DNA from 2 places in the Pseudomonas sp. FP597 genome. Region 1 is predicted to be linked to the other one. Evidence: riboswitches for the same ligand, from Rfam matches in the RefSeq annotation. Region 1 holds a riboswitch; the other holds the start of a gene.

What was found. A riboswitch is a leader RNA that binds a small molecule or an ion and turns the genes downstream of it on or off. The one in region 1 is predicted to bind cobalamin.
Positions count from the first base shown of each region.
Region 2: it holds a riboswitch for cobalamin, as region 1 does, so the genes downstream of both, PSH66_RS20030 (ABC transporter substrate-binding protein) here and PSH66_RS13925 (CbtB-domain containing protein) in region 1, are expected to answer to the same signal.

Region 1 is NZ_CP117432.1:2,983,886-2,989,375, forward strand. Features, by position in the region: gene cobM (precorrin-4 C(11)-methyltransferase) at 317-1,063, opposite strand; gene PSH66_RS13915 (cobalamin biosynthesis protein) at 1,132-1,524, opposite strand; gene PSH66_RS13920 (CbtA family protein) at 1,521-2,225, opposite strand; gene PSH66_RS13925 (CbtB-domain containing protein) at 2,237-2,425, opposite strand; cobalamin riboswitch at 2,521-2,726, opposite strand; cobalamin riboswitch at 2,769-2,968, shown strand; gene cobW (cobalamin biosynthesis protein CobW) at 3,061-4,122, shown strand; gene cobN (cobaltochelatase subunit CobN) at 4,126-5,490, shown strand, end outside.
Region 2 is NZ_CP117432.1:4,402,060-4,407,549, reverse strand. Features, by position in the region: gene PSH66_RS20040 (ABC transporter ATP-binding protein) at 31-795, opposite strand; gene PSH66_RS20035 (iron ABC transporter permease) at 792-1,796, opposite strand; gene PSH66_RS20030 (ABC transporter substrate-binding protein) at 1,793-2,803, opposite strand; cobalamin riboswitch at 2,917-3,111, opposite strand; gene PSH66_RS20025 (DNA/RNA non-specific endonuclease) at 3,149-4,075, opposite strand; gene PSH66_RS20020 (M4 family metallopeptidase) at 4,208-5,269, shown strand; gene PSH66_RS20015 (protealysin inhibitor emfourin) at 5,298-5,490, shown strand, end outside.

The DNA of each region.
Region 1 (5,490 bases):
TATGCTTTAAATTCAGGGTATTGCGAAGTATCTCTAACAAAGAAGATTAAGTGTGGGAGGGGGCTTGCAGTCGGCTTATGAGTAGGCTGATGCACCGCCATCAGGGCATAGGTATCTACACAACTTCCGGTGAGCGAAAAAAACTAGGGCGAATGGGCTGTTGTGGTGAGCGGGCTTGTCCCGCTCACCACAGGGAGGATTTTGAGCTTTTAAAATTGTGTAGATACCTATGGCCATTGCGGGCAAGCCCCTCCCGCATTTTTTTGTGTTTGTTCAGTTAAATCAGTGTGTTGCTGTTAATTTGTAAGGTGAGATATCAAGGCCGATAGAGGTGCGCATGCCCGGCCCGATACAGCGACGATTCACTGAAACCGTCGTTTGCCAGCACCCGTCCCACCACGATCAGCGCCGTACGCCTGAACCCCTTGGCCGCCACCTTCTCGGCAATATCACTGAGTGTTCCCACCACCCAATCCTGATCCGGCCACGTCGCTCGGTGCACCACTGCAATCGGGCAGTCCGCGCCATAGTGCGGCAGCAGATCGGCGACGATCCTTTCCAGATGATTGACCCCCAGGTGAATCGCCATGGTCGTGCCGTGACGCGCCAGGCTGTCGAAATCCTCGCCTGCCGGCATGCTGGTTTTATCGGCGTAGCGCGTGAGGATCACGCTCTGAGCGATATCCGGCAGGGTCAGTTCGGTCTCCAGCAAGGCGGCGCAGGCGGCTACCGCCGTGACGCCGGGGATGATCTGGAACGGGATGCCCGCTTCGCGCAAATACCGGATCTGCTCGCCAATCGCTCCATACAGGCTGGGATCGCCGGAATGTACGCGGGCCACGTCCAGGCCTTTGGCGTGGGCAGCCTTGATCAGGTCGATGATCTGTTCCAGGTGCAATTCGGCGCTGTTGACCACTTGCTGCGCCTGATGGCCTACCAGCACCGCCGCAGGCACCAACGAGCCGGCATAAATGATCACCGGGCACTGGCGAATCAGGCGCTGGCCTTTGACGGTGATCAATTCCGGGTCGCCGGGGCCGGCGCCGATGAAGTAGACGGTCATACGCAAATCCTGTGACAAGCGGCGAGCATGAAGGTTGTTCATGATCGGGAAGGGCGATTATCGAGCGTTTAGTCGCCGCAGGCCAATGCAAAGGTGGCCTGGGCGTTTTTTTTGCGGGTGATCAACAGGCGGGCCGGGGCATTGGTGAGCTGTTCGGCAAGCGCCAGCGCGGCACTTTCGGCGATGCCGTAGCAGCCCGTATGGGCAAATGCGACCGCCGATTTGTGGCTGAGACGGTCTTCATAAACAGCCAACTGCGTGGCACTGAAACACTGCAAGGGCAGCTTGAGCAACCGCGCCAGGTCGAGCAAACCGGGCTCATCCTGTTTGCGATCGAGGCTGGCCAGTGCGGTGATGCGCTGGCGATCGATGCCGCCCTCGGCGAGGGCGGCATCAAACAGCGCCAGCAGGGTGTAAACCTCACAACCGCGCTGGCAGCCCAGGCCGACGACGCAGGTCATGCCGAGTAGTGATCATCGCGGTTGCGCCGGAACAGCCAGGCGCTGATCAGGCCCAGTGCCAGCCAGAACGCCATGTTGGTCAACTGCGAAGCGATCTTGAATTGAGCCTCCAGCGCTTCTGGCGCCAGCATCGAGTGCACTTGCGGTTGGGGCGCGCCGATCACGTGCGGCACTGCCAGGATGGCCGCGCCCAGCACTTTGAGCAGCCAATGGCGGCCGAACACGATCAGTGCAATTCCGACAGCGGTAGACGCGGCGGTGCCGATCCACCAGGTCTGGCGCAGCGCCAGCTCGGCGGCGGCAGTGCCCGGCAATTCCGGCGGCAGGCCGAGGGTGGGCGCCAGCACAAAGGTCGCATAACCGGCCAGGCCCCAGAGCAGGCCCTGGGCGGTGCGGGTGGGTGCGCGCAGGGTGTACAAGCCTGCCAGCATCAGCGCAAAACCGACGGCGACCACCAGATTGCCGCCGGTGGTGGACAGCACGCGCTGCCAGCCGTCTTCCGGCGACCAGGCTTCGGCGTCGTGGCTGTGGGCAGCGGCGCCGGCGCCGTGTTCGTGGGCTACTTCGGCGGTTGCCGGGGCGTGCTCAAAGGTTTCCGCCTGCAGAATCAGCGGGGCGACCCAGAAACTTTGCAGCAGGGTCAGCAGCAGGGCGGCCAAAAGGCCAGTGAATCCTGCGGTTTGCGCAATACGCTTGATCATCTCGGCAGGCCTCAGTGGCACGGGAACGCGGCGCTGTGGCGGGTATCGTGGGCGGCGTTGTGCACCGCCTCGATGTGCGAGAAGCCGGCGAAATACACCAGGCACGCGCCGAGGATCGACGCGCCGATGGCGGCGGTCAGACGTTGGCTGAGGGTAGTGGTACTGCTGGCGGTAGCTGAGGTGCTGCTGATGATCGACATGGCGCGTCCCTTTCAGGTGTCAGGGTGAAACGAGCGCATGAAAACCCCGCGAGCCGGGCACGCAGGGTTTTGAACAGCGCCCGCCCACCGCGGGTTTGTTATCTGATTTTTCGGGCCGGTCTCCGGGCTCGCGAGGGACTCTGGGTCTATAAAGCATCGCCTTCCCATGCCATACCGACACAGTGGATCTGACGCTTCGCTCGCTTACCGTTGCGGGGGCAGCACCGGACTGGCCATCTGTCGATGACGCACCGGTTTCCCGTTTCACCCTGTGAAGGGCACCCGAAACAAGGCCTGTAGGAAAGCATGCAGAGCGACGGTAGTCAAATTGACCGAGCACCTGTAGCCTTGCATCCTGCGAGGTTCTTCGGCCCAGGCCGAAGCTAAGAAGGGAACACGGTTCAATCCGTGGCTGCCCCCGCAACTGTGAAGGGTTTACCGACTGCCATGCCACTGCCCATCAGGCGGGAAGGCGCAGCCGGCGCCGGCCTGATGGCCCGCATGCCCCTAGCCAGGAGACCTGCCTCGCAACCGATTTTCCACTTCAACCGGGCGGGGTGATCCGGTGACGAAATCCGCTGCTGCGCGCCGTCGCAGGGCTTATCGTCCCGTATGCCCGCCCTCAAGGGCATCCGATGAAAACACTGGCCAAACTTCCCGTCACCATCGTTACCGGCTTCCTCGGGTCGGGCAAAACCACCTTGCTGCGCCATATGCTCGACAATGCCCAGGGCCGTCGCATCGCCGTGATCGTCAACGAGTTCGGCGAGCTGGGCATCGACGGTGAAATCCTCAAGCAGTGCTCTATCGGTTGCACCGAGGAAGAAGCCAACGGTCGTGTCTACGAACTGGCCAACGGCTGCCTGTGCTGCACCGTGCAGGAAGAATTCTTCCCGGTGATGCGTGAGCTGGTGGCCCGTCGCGGCGACCTCGACCATATCCTCATCGAAACCTCGGGCCTGGCGCTGCCAAAACCGTTGGTGCAAGCCTTCCAGTGGCCGGAAATCCGCAGCGCCTGCACGGTTGACGCGGTGATCACCGTGGTCGACAGCCCCGCCGTGGCCGCCGGTACCTTCGCCGCGTTCCCCGACCAGGTCGACGCCCAGCGCAAGCTCGACCCGAATCTGGATCACGAGTCGCCCTTGCACGAGCTGTTCGCCGACCAGTTGGCCAGCGCCGACCTGGTGATCCTCAATAAATCCGACCTGATCAGCCGCGAAGACCTGGCCCGCGTGCGCCTGGAAGTCGCCCAAGAGCTGCCGCCGGCGGTGAAAGTCATCGAAGCCAGCAGTGGCCGCGTTCCGCTGGACGTGCTGATCGGCCTGGGTGCCGGCTCCGAAGAGCACATCGACGGTCGCCACAGCCATCACGATCATCATCACGACGGTGAAGACGATCACGACCATGACGCTTTTGACTCGATCTCCATCGACCTGCCGCAGGCCGACGAAGCCTTGCTGCTCGACGCGCTGACCCAACTGGTGGTGCAGCACGGCATCCTGCGCGTCAAAGGCTTCGCCGCGATCCCGAACAAGCCGATGCGTCTGCTGGTCCAGGGCGTGGGCACGCGTTTCGACAAGCACTTCGACCGTGCCTGGGGCGCTGACGAGGCGCGCATCACGCGCCTGGTGCTGATCGGCCAGGACCTGGATGCCGCCGGCCTTGAAGCGCAGTTGCGCGCAGCGCTCAGCGTTTAACCCATGCACCTGCTCAGGACTCAGCCCGGTGGTTTCGTCGCGGACGACAATATCGCCGACCTTGGCCAGACCCCTGCCGAACTGGTGATCCTGTGCAGCGGCGATTCGAGCCTGGCGCTGCTGGCCGAAGCGGCGCAACAGCTACCCGACGATTACCCCAGCCTGCGCCTGGCCAACCCGATGCAGGTGCAGAACCACGCGTCGGTCGACCTGTACGTCGACGAAGTGCTACGCCATGCCAAGGTCATCCTGCTTTCGCTGCATGGCGGTATCGGTTATTGGCGCTATGGCATCGAGCGCCTGGTGGAGCTGGCCGAACGCGGCGTCACGCTGATCCTCGTGCCGGGCGATGATCGCCCGGACCCGGAACTCAGTGGCCTGAGCACGGTAAACGCCGAACAACGCGACCGCCTGTGGCACTTCCTGCGCCAGGGCGGCTTGGGCAATGCGCTGGATTTCTATCGCTGCCTGGCCAGCGGTTACCTGGGCCGTGATTACCCTTGGGCCGAGCCGCAAACCCTGGCGCGGACCGCGATCTATCACCCGCACACCGCCAATGCCCGTCTTGAAGACTGGCAGTTGGCGTGGAACCCGGACTGGCCCGTAGCGGCGGTGCTGTTCTACCGTTCGCATCTGCAGGCGGCCAATACCGGTTTTATCGACGAGTTCTGTCAACGCTTGCAGGCGGCGGGCCTCAACCCGCTGCCGATGGCGGTGGCCAGCCTGAAAGAGCCCGGCTGTCTGGCGGTGGTCGAGGACCTGCTGGATGAGGTCGACGCCGCGGTGATCCTCAACACCACCGGTTTTGCCCAGTCCAGCCCCGAAGCGCCGCATGTGCGCCCGTTTCGTCGCAATATCCCAGTGATCCAGGCCATTTGCGCCCAGGACAACCAGCCCGGTTGGCAGGCCAGCGAGCAGGGCCTGGGCCCGCGGGACCTGGCGATGCACATTGCCTTGCCGGAACTGGACGGGCGCATCATCAGCCGGCCCATCAGTTTCAAGGACCTGGCCTGGCGCAGCGAGCGCAGCCAGTCGGATGTGGTGTGCTACCGCGCAGCGCCCGAGCGCATGGACTTTGTCGCCTCGCTCGCACGGCGCTGGGTCGAGCTGGCGCGGGTGCCGAATGCGCATAAGCGCATCGCGCTGATCCTCGCCAACTACCCGACCCGCGATGGTCGCATCGGTAATGGCGTGGGCCTGGACACGCCGGCGGCGGCACTGAATATCCTGCGGGCGCTGCAGGCTGAAGGCTATCCGCTGCCGGATACTTTGCCGGACAGCGGCACGGCATTGATCCATGAACTGCTCGGCGGCGTCACCAACGACCTCGACAGCCTGGACCTGCGCCCCTGCCATCAAAGCCTGGGC
Region 2 (5,490 bases), 1.4 Mb from region 1:
GATCTTTGGTGTTCTCGACGTCGTGATCGCTCAGTTGGAGCGCAACCGCAATATCCGCGCCCCATCAAACGGGTCCGTCAGATAATGCCCCCGCACCCCGAACGTCTCCTGCAACCGCTGCGGTGTGAGCACGTCCATCGGTTTGCCCAGCGCCACCAACCGCCCGCGATCCAGCACGGCGAGGCGATCGCAGGTCAGTGCCTGGTTGAGGTCGTGCAGCGCAATCAAAGTGGTCACCGGCAGCGCTTGCACGCCTTTCAGAATCGCCAGTTGATGCTGGATATCCAGATGGTTGGTCGGCTCATCCAACAACAGAATCTGCGGCCGTTGCGCCAATGCGCGGGCGATGTGCACGCGTTGGCGTTCGCCGCCGGAGAGGCTGCGCCAGGCGCGTTGGCTCAGGTGGGTGGCATCCACGTCGTGCAGGGCCTGGCGCACGATGGTATCGTCTTCGCCAGACCACGGGCTCAACGCCGACAGCCACGGTGTGCGGCCCAGCGCCACGGCGTCGAACACGCGGATGGCGTCGTCGGTGTCGGCCTGTTGCTCCACCACCGCCAACTGTTGCGCGATGGTGCGGCGCGTGAGGTCGCCCAGGCGTTGGCTGCCGAGTCGCACCTCGCCGCTGGCGGGCACACGCAAACCGGCGAGCAATTTGAGCAGGGTGGATTTGCCCGAGCCGTTCGGCCCGACAATCCCCAAGGTTTCTCCCTGTTGAACCTGCAGGTGGATATCGCGCAGTAACTCGGCGTCACGCACCTTGAAGCCCAGGCCCGTGCAACTGAGCACGGTCATCGCGCATTTCTCCGGCCAATCAGGATCAATGCAAACACCGGCGCGCCGACCAAGGCCGTGACTACACCGACGGGAATCACCTGGCCCTTGATCAAGGTGCGCGACAGCACATCAGCGGCGATCAAGAACAACGCGCCGCCCAACGCACTGGCCGGCAGCAGGCGCGAGTGCCCGGTGCCGAGCAACAGGCGCATGGCGTGGGGGATCACCAGGCCGACAAAGCCGATGGAGCCGACAATCGACACCATCACCGCCGTGACCAGCGCGGCGCAGCCCACCAGCACACACTGCACGCGGCGCACCGGGATGCCGAGGGACGCCGCCGAGTCGCTGCCGAAGGTGAACGCATCCAGCGCGCGACGGTGCCACAGGCACACGGCCAATCCCGCGACCGCCACCGGCACCGCCAGCCACACCGACGGCCAGCGCACGCCGCTGAGGTTGCCGAGCAGCCAGAACAGGATGCCGCGCGCCTGTTCCGAGCTGGCGGATTTGGTGATCAGGAACGCGGTGAGCGCATTGAACAGCTGCGAGCCGGCAATGCCCGCGAGGATGATCTGCCCGGTGCCGCTCAGGGAACCGCTGGCCCGTGTCAGCAGAATCACCAGCGCAAACGCCGCCATGGCCCCGACAAACGCGCCGGCCGACAGCGAAATCAAGCCGCCGCCCACGCCCATCAACGCCACCAGCACCGCGCCGGTCGAGGCGCCCGCGCTGATGCCCAGCAGGTACGGATCGGCCAACGGGTTGCGCAGCAATGACTGCAAAATCACCCCGCAGGTGGCCAGCCCGGCACCGCAGGCGGCGGCGACCAGGGCGCGGGTCAGGCGGTAATTCCACACCACGCCTTCGTCGATGGGGTCCAGCACGTAGCCGGCGTTCCACAGTTTGTTGGCCAGCACCTGCAACACCACCTGCGGTTCGATGGCGGTTTCGCCGATGGCCACGCCGGCAAGGACGGCGGCCAGCAGCAGCGCGAGGGCAAGTAAGGTACGGATCATTTGGACAGGTCGTAGCCGTCGATGGCCCCGGCCAATTGTTCAAGGCCATCAAAGGTGCGCAGGCTGGCCTGCAGCGCCAGGGCGTCGAGGATGATGATGCGGTTGTTTTTTACCGCGTCCATGTTGCGCGTGACCGGGTCGCTGCGCAGGAAGGCGAGTTTCTTTTCATGGTCGTCGGCGGGGTAGCGGCGGCGGTCCATGCGGGCGATCACCAGGAAGGTCGGGTTGGCCTTGGCGAGGGTTTCCCAGCCGACGGCGGGCCACTCTTCATCCGATTGCACCACGTTGTGCAAACCAAGGGTGTCGAGCATGAATTCGGGAACGCCCTTGTGGCCGGCCACGTACGGGTCGCTGGCCATCTCCGCGCTGGAGAACCACACCAGTGCGCTGGCCTGTTTCAAGCCCTTGCCTTGCGCGGTGGCGACGGACTTGGCCAGGCGCGCCTTGAGTGCATCGTTCAGTTGTTCGCCGCGATCCTGGACGTCGAAAATCTGCGCCAATTGGTGGATGCTTTTGTAGATTGTCTCAATGTGGAACTGCTCCAGCCGCGTGCCGTCGGCGCCCACCAGGTTGTCCTTGCCTTCGCAGTCGGAGGGCAGCACGTAGGTGGGAATCTTCAGTTCATGGAATTGCTCGCGAGTGCCGACCACGCCTTGCGGGCCGACCACCCATTCCAGCTCGGCGGCCACCAGTTGCGGGCGCTTGGCGATCACCGCTTCAAAGCTTGGCTCGTTGTTAGCCAGGCGTTCGATGCCGTCGTTTTGCGCCTTGAACTGCGGCAGCACGCTGTTGAACCACAGCGAGGTGCCGACCACGGTGTTGCCCACGCCCAGGGCGTAAAGCATTTCGGTGGCGGCCTGGCCGATGGTCACGCTGCGTGTCGGGGCTTGCTGGAAGGTGACGCTGCTGCCGCAGTTTTCGACGGTCAGCGGGTAATGAGCGGGGGCCGCGTGGGCCAGGGCACAGAAGCCCAGCCCGGTGAGCAGGGCGGTAACGTGTGGCAGCATGGGGCGATCTCCGTGTGAACCGTACGTGAAGCAGGGGAGGTACGGCTCGGAAATACGCCCTCGAACGCTGCCGCTCGGGCAGGCGAGGATGTCCTTCCCGGACACCCCGCCGGTAGTGATGTTGCTGGGCCGGCAGGTCTCCTGACTGATGCGTCGTCGCCTCGCTCCAGCCTTCCCGGACGGTGTCCAGTGGCGTTGAGGAGCAGGCTCGGCACCTACAGTTGCGGGGGCAGTTTCGATTGGCGCCGCGGGCGGCGCTTCGAATTCCCTATTAGTCCCGTGGGGGAACCGGCGGCGGTATGGTAGTTGATTCGGCGCGGGAGCGGGAGGTCGAAGTGAGCCCGGTCACACGCGAATATCTTCAGGCCCCCGGATCAGCGCTTCGATGCGCGTCCCGGTAGCGCGCTCTTCATTGCTGAACCCGTCGTAATCGGCCAGGTTGCCAAAGCGAATGCCGGTCAAGCCTTCGATCTGGATCACGCTGCGCTGGTAGGTTCTGAGCTGCCCGAAGACCAGGTCGAGCTGACCCAGTTCACGGCTTTGGTCGATCATGTAGGCGCTGGCTGAAGGCTTGCCATCGTCGCTCAGGTACGCGACGACTTTCCAGAATGCCTTGGGGATTTTGACGCCACGGTACAGGCGGTCGTCGTCGGCGAAGACCGGGCCGGTGAACACCGTGGCACGGGCTTTCCAGCGCTGGGTGTTGTCGAGGAGATAGTCTTCGAGTTCGAGCCAGGTCTTCTGGTTGAAGCCGCTCATCTGCGGTGAGCAGTTGGTGAAATGGAAGGTGTCGAGGTTGGCGGTGGTTGCCTCGTCGCCCCAGTTGGGGTCCTGGCGCCGTACCAGATGGCCGCGGTCCAGGCCGTTGCCGGCGTAGAGGTCCTCGCCCACTTGGGCGTCGAGCGGCAGGCGGCCGTCGTAGGCCCAGCTGTCGTTGCTGCGCACGATGTCCACATGCCGTGCGCCGTCGATGTTGACCCCCACATAGTGGGCCAGTCGTCGGGAGCGTGACATCGTGATGGAAAAGTGCGTGTAGTCCAGCCGTGGTTGCACGTCAGCCGCCAACGTTTCGTTGACCGTAGGCCATGGCACCACGAAACTGCCGAGGAAGTCTTCAGCGTAACCGCTGCGGTTGTGCAGGTCCTTGGCCGGCGTGGTGCGCGGCGTCGGGGCCCTGGCCTCCAGGAGTGTGGGAAAGGGCGCGATCAACGGGCGCAGATCGGCGAGCCTGGGGCGGTGGGACAGGTCGACATTGACTTTACGTGCGGGCATGGGCTGCTCCTTGCGGGCCTGAGATAAACATACTGCAACATAGGTTCATGACAATTTAGGCCAGGCACTGACAGCCGGACTATCCTGAAACGGTTATCCGGAGTTCACCACACGCCAGAATGGAGCCAGCTTATGTGTGTTCGCCACCACCGCAATCCGATTTTTTGCCTGATTCCTCCGTACATGCTCGATCAGATCGCCCGTCACGGTGATAAAGCCCAGCGTGAAATTGCGTTACGCACACGGGCCAAGGACAGCACATTCCGCTCGTTGCGCATGCTCGCCGTGCCTGCCCGAGGCCCGGCCCACATGGCCGTGGCCATGGGAGCGGGCAAACGCCGCTCAATCTACAGCGCCGACGGCACCGACACCCTGCCCGGCAAACTGATCCGCGGCGAGGGGCAGCCCGCCAGTGGTGATGCGGCGGTCGACGAAGCCTATGACGGCCTGGGCGCGACCTTCGACTTTTTCGACGAGGTATTCGACCGCAACTCCATCGACGATGCCGGCATGGCGCTGGACGCCACCGTGCATTTTGGCAAGGACTACAACAATGCCTTCTGGAACTCGACCCAGATGGTGTTTGGCGATGGCGACGGGCAGTTGTTCAACCGCTTCACCGTGGCCCTCGACGTGATTGGTCATGAGTTGGCCCATGGCGTGACCGAGGATGAGGCCAAGCTGATGTATTTCAACCAGTCCGGCGCGTTGAACGAGTCGCTGTCGGATGTGTTCGGCTCACTGATCAAGCAGCACGCGTTGCAGCAGAAGGCCGAAGACGCCGACTGGTTGATCGGCAAAGGGCTGTTTACCCAGAAAATCAAAGGCACCGCGCTGCGTTCGATGCAGGCCCCCGGTACGGCGTTCGATGACAAGCTGCTGGGCAAGGACCCTCAACCCGGACACATGGATGATTTTGTGCAGACCTACGACGACAATGGCGGCGTGCATATCAATTCCGGTATTCCCAACCATGCGTTCTATCAGGTGGCCACCCGGCTGGGTGGGTTCGCCTGGGAGCGCGCCGGTCGCATCTGGTACGACGCCTTGCGTGATGCGCGGCTGCGGCCGAACTCGGGCTTTTTGCGTTTTGCCCGTATCACTTACGATGTCGCCGGTCGGCTGTACGGCATCAACAAGGAAGAGCAGAAGGCGGTCAAGGACGGTTGGAAAGCGGTGGGCATCAATGTCTGACAAGCCGCCAGGGCGGCGAGGAACAGTCATGCGAATTTCAATCAAGGAAAACGGCGGCCCGGCGTTTTTTCCGGGCCTGGCCAAGCCTCACAGCGTCGAACTGGACGCGCTGCCCGAGCCGGAGAGGCAAGAGCTGCGGCAACTGGTCGAGGCGTCTGACTTCTTTCAGTTGCCGCAAAGTACCGCTCCAGAGCCGGGTAAACCCGGCCAGGTGCATTACA